Piscinibacter sp. HJYY11: one gene and its partner. The main gene of each other region encodes a partner of the protein of the gene in region 2 in a complex. Links are inferred from orthologs where the notes say so. Each region holds a gene or a part of one and is shown on either strand. Other genes may lie near its edges.

Evidence for each region. Proteins that work in one complex are often made in the same cells at the same time.
Region 1: the proteins of pabB (region 2) and JI745_RS18335 are in contact, whole or in part, in a solved structure (PDB 8RP0), measured with the Escherichia coli proteins. The link is inferred for Piscinibacter sp. HJYY11 from one-to-one orthologs.

Annotation. Positions count from the first base shown.
Region 1 is NZ_JAERQZ010000001.1:3,943,404-3,946,642, forward strand. What follows is about bases 135-3,133. They hold JI745_RS18335 (aminodeoxychorismate/anthranilate synthase component II), read left to right. Parts: upstream 135-1,341; coding sequence 1,342-1,926; downstream 1,927-3,133. Other genes in these bases: trpE (anthranilate synthase component I), read left to right, coding at 135-1,341; ltaE (low-specificity L-threonine aldolase), read left to right, coding at 1,939-2,949; trpD (anthranilate phosphoribosyltransferase), read left to right, coding at 2,961-3,133. Outside these bases: more of trpE, read left to right, coding at 1-134; more of trpD, read left to right, coding at 3,134-3,239. UniProt on the Escherichia coli protein: Part of a heterodimeric complex that catalyzes the two-step biosynthesis of 4-amino-4-deoxychorismate (ADC), a precursor of p-aminobenzoate (PABA) and tetrahydrofolate.
Region 2 is NZ_JAERQZ010000001.1:3,351,550-3,354,616, forward strand. What follows is about bases 13-2,839. They hold pabB (aminodeoxychorismate synthase component I), read left to right. Parts: upstream 13-639; coding sequence 640-2,040; downstream 2,041-2,839. Other genes in these bases: bioA (adenosylmethionine--8-amino-7-oxononanoate transaminase), read right to left, coding at 13-107; JI745_RS15515 (chorismate pyruvate-lyase family protein), read right to left, coding at 104-616; JI745_RS15525 (hypothetical protein), read left to right, coding at 2,040-2,729; JI745_RS15530 (AsmA family protein), read right to left, coding at 2,726-2,839. Also shown: more of bioA, read right to left, coding at 1-12; more of JI745_RS15530, read right to left, coding at 2,840-3,067. UniProt on the Escherichia coli protein: Part of a heterodimeric complex that catalyzes the two-step biosynthesis of 4-amino-4-deoxychorismate (ADC), a precursor of p-aminobenzoate (PABA) and tetrahydrofolate.

The sequences.
Region 1 (3,239 bases), 590 kb from region 2 along the record:
TTCCTGCTGGAATCGGTGGTGGGTGGCGAGCGCTTCGGACGCTATTCGTTCATTGGCCTGCCGGCGCGCACGCTGCTGCGTGCCACCGGCTTCCGCACCGAGGTCGTCACCGATGGCCAGGTGGTCGAGGCGCACGACGGCAACCCGCTCGACTTCATCGCCGAGTACCAGAAGCGCTTCAAGGTGGCGCTGCGCCCGGGGCTGCCGCGTTTTTGCGGCGGCCTGGCCGGCTATTTCGGCTACGACGCGGTGCGCTACATCGAGCACAAGCTCGCAAAGACGCAGCTGCCCGGTGGCATCGACACCCCCGACGTCCTGCTGCTGCAATGCGAAGAGCTGGCGGTGATCGACAACCTGTCGGGCCGGCTCTACCTCATCGTCTACGCCGACCCGTCGCAGCCTGAAGCCTATTTCCGCGGCAAGCGGCGTCTCGCCGAGCTGTCCGACAAGCTGAAATACAGCGTGACCGCACCGCCGGTAAAGCGTGGCACCTCGCATGCGGTGGAGCGCGAGTTCGCGAAGGAGGACTACCTCGCCGCGGTGCTCAAGTCCAAGGACTACATCGCGGCCGGCGACATGATGCAGGTGCAGATTGGCCAGCGGCTGAAGAAGCGCTACACCGAATCGCCGCTCAGCCTGTACCGCGCGCTGCGCTCGCTGAATCCGTCGCCGTACATGTACTTCTACGACATGGGCGACTTCCAGATCGTCGGCGCCTCGCCCGAGATCCTGGTGCGGCAGGAGAACACACCCGAGGGCCAGAAGATCACGATCCGCCCGCTCGCCGGCACCCGCCCGCGCGGCGCGACGCCCGAGCAGGACAGGGCGCTCGAAGCCGAGCTGAGCGCCGACCCGAAGGAGCGCGCCGAGCACGTGATGCTGATCGACCTGGCGCGCAACGACATCGGCCGCATCGCCAAGACCGGCAGTGTGAAGGTGACCGACGCCTTCGTGATCGAGCGCTACTCGCACGTGATGCACATCGTGAGCAATGTCGAGGGCATCCTGAAAGACGGCATGAGCAGCCTCGACGTGCTCAAGGCGACATTCCCTGCCGGCACGCTGACCGGTGCGCCCAAGGTGCGGGCGATGGAAATCATCGACGAGCTCGAGCCGGTGAAGCGCGGCATCTATGGCGGAGCCTGTGGGTACCTGAGCTTTGCCGGCGACATGGATGTGGCGATCGCGATCCGCACCGGCATCGTCAAGGACAACACGCTGTACGTGCAGGCGGCAGCCGGCGTTGTGGCTGACTCGGTGCCCGAGCTGGAATGGAAAGAGACAGAAGCCAAGGCGCGGGCCTTGTTGCGTGCCGCCGAACTGGTCGAGGAGGGCTTCTGAATGCTGCTCATGATCGACAACTACGACAGCTTCACCTTCAACCTCGTGCAGTACTTTGCCGAGTTGGGCGAAGACGTGCGTGTGTTCCGCAACGATGAGATCACGCTCGAAGGCATCACCGAACTGAAGCCTGACCAACTGGTGCTGTCGCCCGGACCGTGCTCGCCTGCCGAAGCGGGCATCTGCGTGAGCGCGATCCAGCACTTCACCGGCAAGCTGCCGATCCTCGGCGTGTGCCTGGGTCACCAGGCGATCGGTGCGGCGCTGAAAGGCAAGATCATTCGCGCCAAGACGCAGATGCACGGCAAGACCGACGTGATCACGACCGACAAGCGAGGTGTGTACAGCGACCTGCCGGAGAAGTTCACCGTCATCCGCTACCACTCGCTGGTGATCGAGCGTGCCACGCTGCCGAAGGAGCTGGAGATCACCTCCACTTCGCAGGATGACGAGATCATGGGCGTGCGCCACACCGAACTCGCCGGCACCAAGACGCCGCTGGAAGGCGTGCAGTTCCATCCCGAGTCCATCCTCACCGAGCATGGGCACGCGATGCTGAAGAACTTCCTCGACCTGAAGAACTGAGCGGGGCTGGGCATGAAGGTGGTGGACCTGCGCAGCGACACCGTCACGCGGCCGACGCCCCGCATGCGCGAGGCAATGGCGCGGGCCGAGGTGGGCGACGACGTGTTCGGCGACGACCCGAACGTGAACGCGCTGCAGGAGCGCATTGCCGCCCTCACCGGCAAGGAAGCCGCGCTCTTCATGACGAGCGGCACGCAGAGCAATCTTGCGGCCATCATGAGCCACTGCGGCCGCGGCGACGAGTACATCGTCGGCCAGATGCACCACACCTACCGGTGGGAGGCGGGTGGGGCGGCGGTGCTGGGCAGCGTGCAGCCGCAGCCGCTCGAGCACCTGGCCGACGGCACGCTCTCGCTGGCCAGCATCGAGGCAGCGATCAAGCCCGACGATGCGCACTTCGCGAAGAGCCGCTTGCTGTGCCTGGAGAACACGCTGGGCGGCAAGGCCTTGCCGATGTATTTCATGGCGGAGGCGACTGCACTGGTGCGGCGCCGTGGCCTGGCGACCCACCTGGACGGTGCTCGCGTTTTCAATGCAGCAACGGCGCTCGGCGTGCCCGTGCACGAGATCGCGAGCCACTTCGATTCAGTCTCGGTGTGTTTTTCGAAAGGCCTCGGTGCTCCCGTCGGCTCGGCGCTGTGCGGCTCCAAGGATCTGATCAAGAGCGCTCATCGCTGGCGGAAGATGTTGGGCGGCGGCTTGCGGCAAGCCGGCGTCATCGCCGCCGGCGCCCTGCATGCGCTCGACCACCACGTCGAGCGACTGGCCGATGACCACGCGCTGGCGTGTCGCCTGGCGCAAGGGCTGCAGGGCATTGCCGGTGTCACGGTCGAAGCACCCGAGACCAACATCGTCTTCATCGACGTCGCCGGTGATCGCGCCGCCGGCCTGCTGCCGCATCTGGAATCGCGCGGCGTGCTCGCCACCGGGCTCTACCGCCTGCGCTTCGTGACACACCTTGACGTCGACGCCGAGGGCGTGGACCGCGCCGTCGCCGCCGTGCGCGACTATTTCAACGCTTGACATCGACCGCCATGACCATCACCAACACCGAAGCGCTGGCGCGCGTCATCGATCACCGCGAGATCTTCCACGACGAGATGCTGACGCTGATGCGCCGCATCATGAGCGGCGAGATGTCGCCGGTGATGATCGCGGCGCTCTCGATGGGGCTGCGCGTCAAGAAAGAGACCATCGGTGAAATCGCGGCAGCGGCGCAGGTCATGCGTGAGCTCGCCACGCCGGTGCCAGTAGACGACAAGTCGAACCTCGTCGACCTGTGCGGCACCGGTGGTGACGGCGCACATACCTTC
Region 2 (3,067 bases):
AGGCCTTGCGCGCGGGCCACCGGCAGCGGCGGCAGGGTCTCGTGCTGCTTCATCTGGCTGCAGGGGTGCCAGACAGCGCGCAGGCTGCGTTGCGACAGATCGCTCATGTGTTCCCCACCATGCCCTTGCGGAAGCTCTCGAAGATGTACATCAGCGGCCCGGTCTCGGTGACGATGCGGTAGCAGCGGCTCGCGCGCGGGTCGGGGTGCCCGACGTGCTGCCACAAGGCCTCTTCGATCTCGGCGGTGCTCTCGAGCGGCTCGCGCTGCACGAAGAGGCGTTGCAGCAGGTGGCCGATGGGCGCCTTGCCTTCGTGGAGCTGCGCGAGGAACCAGTCGGGCACCGCATCGAGCCGCGTGTACGAGAGGTTGTCCATCAGCACCTGGCCGTGGGCGTGAAGGCTCGTCACGCGGTGCAGCCATCGCGTGCCGCCGAGCTGCTCACGCACGGCCGGGGGCACGCCATCGGTCTGCTGCTGCAAGAGCAGCTCGACCTGCATCGGCGCCTGCGCGATCGCTTCGCACACGCGCGTGGTCGAGCCGTCGAGTGCCATCAGCGCGCGCAGCAAGGGCGCGTGCGATGGGTCGGGTGGAAAGGGCTGTCGATCTACACTCATTTGGTTCTAGTTGTTCGTCCCACATGAAACCCGCCATCGTACCGGTCACGCTCGCCGCGACGCCGCAAGACCTCTACGCACGCTTGGGCGCGGCCGAGGGCACGGTGCTGCTCGAGAGCAGCAAGCAGATGCCCGGCCTCGGGGGCTGGTCGTGGGTGACGGGGCCGGCCTGCGCGACGCTGGAGACGCGTGGCGGCACGACCACGCTCATCGAGGCGGCCAGCCAACGGGTCCTCGACGAATGGGCCGACCCGTTCGAGGCCATCGATGCCGTGTTGTCGGCGCTGAAGGCCGATGCCTCGCCGCGCCCCGCGGGCCTGGGCTTCGCCGGAGGGCTGGTCGGCTACCTGGGCTACGACCTCGCACGCTTCGTCGAGCGCCTGCCAGTGATCGCGGCCGACGAGCCCGCGCTGCCGGCGATGCGCCTGCACCTGTGCGACCACCTCTATGCCCACGACCATGCCACCGGCACCTGGTACTGGTGCGAACGCCCCATGCCCTGGAGCGATGCGGCCTCGCGTGAGCGGGTGTGGGCCACCACGCGCGCCTGCGCCACCGCGCGCACGCCGGCGACCGGCCGCTTTCACGCGGGCGCGCTGCAGTCGCGCACACCGCCTGCGCGCTATCTGCAGCAGGTGCAGCAGGTGCTCGACTACATCGCGGCCGGCGACATCTTCCAGGCCAACCTGTCGCACCGGCTCGAAGCGCCGTTCGAGGGCGACCCGTATGCGCTCTACCGCGCGCTGACGGCGCGCAACCCGGCGCCGTTTTCCGCCTACCTGCCGGGCGAGGGGTTCGCGATCGCGAGCGTGTCGCCCGAGCGTTTCCTGAAGCTCGACGTGGCACCCGAAGGCCGTGTCATCACCGCGCGGCCCATCAAGGGCACGCTGCCGCGCGAGGCCGACCCGGCGCGCGACGAGGCCCAGCGCCTCGCCCTCACCCACAGCGTGAAGGACCGCGCCGAGAACCTGATGATCGTGGACCTGATGCGCAACGACCTCGGCCGAGTGGCGCAGGTCGGCAGCGTGAAGGTCGACCGCCTGTTCGAGGCCGAGCCGCACCCGAGCGTGTGGCAGCTGGTGTCGACGATCCGCGCGACGTTGCGTGACGACAGGCGCGTGGCCGACCTGCTGCGCGCCTGCTGGCCGCCGGGCTCGATGACCGGTGCGCCCAAGGTGCGCGCGATGGAGATCATCGAGGAGCTGGAGCCGGTGCGGCGCGGGCCGTATGCGGGTGCGATCGGCTATCTCGATGCGAGCGGGGCGATGGACCTGTCGGTGGTGATCCGCACGGCCGTCGTGCACGGCGCGCGGGTGATGGTGCAGCTCGGCGGTGCGGTGGTGGCCGACTCCGACCCGGCGAAGGAACACGCCGAGACCGAGGCCAAGGGGCGTTTCATCGTGAAGGCCTTGCGAGAGAGCTGATGGCGGGGCTTACCGCGTTGCACAGCCGCCGTCTGCGCGAGATCTGGCGCTCTGCCGGCTGGCCCTGCCAGGACCTGGTGGAAGTGGAGCTGCTCGCGGCCGGCTTCATCGAGCGCGTGCGCCAGCCGAGCGGCCACGAGACCCTGCGCGTGACCGACGCCGGCATCGCGCTGCTGGCCGACACGCTGCAGCGCAACCGCGCACGGCGCGATGCGCATGAAGACCTGGTCGAGCGTGTGGCCCGCGAGATGACCCGCGCCGGCCGCCTGGCCTGGCGCGGCCTCGCGCTGCGCGCCAAGGTCGGTGTGGACGACGAGGCGCAGTGGGTGATGGCGATGCCCGACGTGTTCTCCATCCGCCACACGACCGTCGAGGCCTACCTCGAGCCGATCGTGCACGAGATCAAGGTGAGCCGCGCCGACCTGCTGTCGGATCTGCGCCGCGAGGCCAAGCGCAGTGCCTACCTGCAGCTCAGCAGCGAGTGCTGGTACGTGATCGCGCGTGGCATCGCCACAGCCGAGGAGATCCCGCCCGAGTTCGGCGTGATGGCCGCCGAAGGCGCGGCGCTGGAGGTGCTGCGCCCGGCGCCCAAGCGTGCGATGGCGATGTCGCTGCCGCTGTGGATGGCACTCGCGCGGGCCACGCCGCTCGACGGCTGGCAGCACGACGACGCGCAAGGGCTGCTCTAGGCGCAGCGTGCGTGCGACGCGGGCACCTGCTCGCGCTGCGCGAGCTCCACCTTCAGCCCGCGGAAGCTGCCTTCCGCGACGATCGAGGCCGGCAGCACTCCGCCGTGCGCCTCGGGTGTCAGCACCAGGTCCCAGCGTTCGTCGGCAAGCCGCACGCTGCCGCTGCCCTGCACCTGGGTGCGCTCGGTCTCCAGCACCAGCAACTGGGTGCGGCCCACGCCGCCCTTGAACGCGAGCGACACCGCGCCGCAGCGGATGGGCACCGGCTGGTCGCCGCCGATCAGCGAGCCCAGCATGCGACCGGCGTGCAGGCCCAGGCGGGCGTCGAGCTTCTTCGG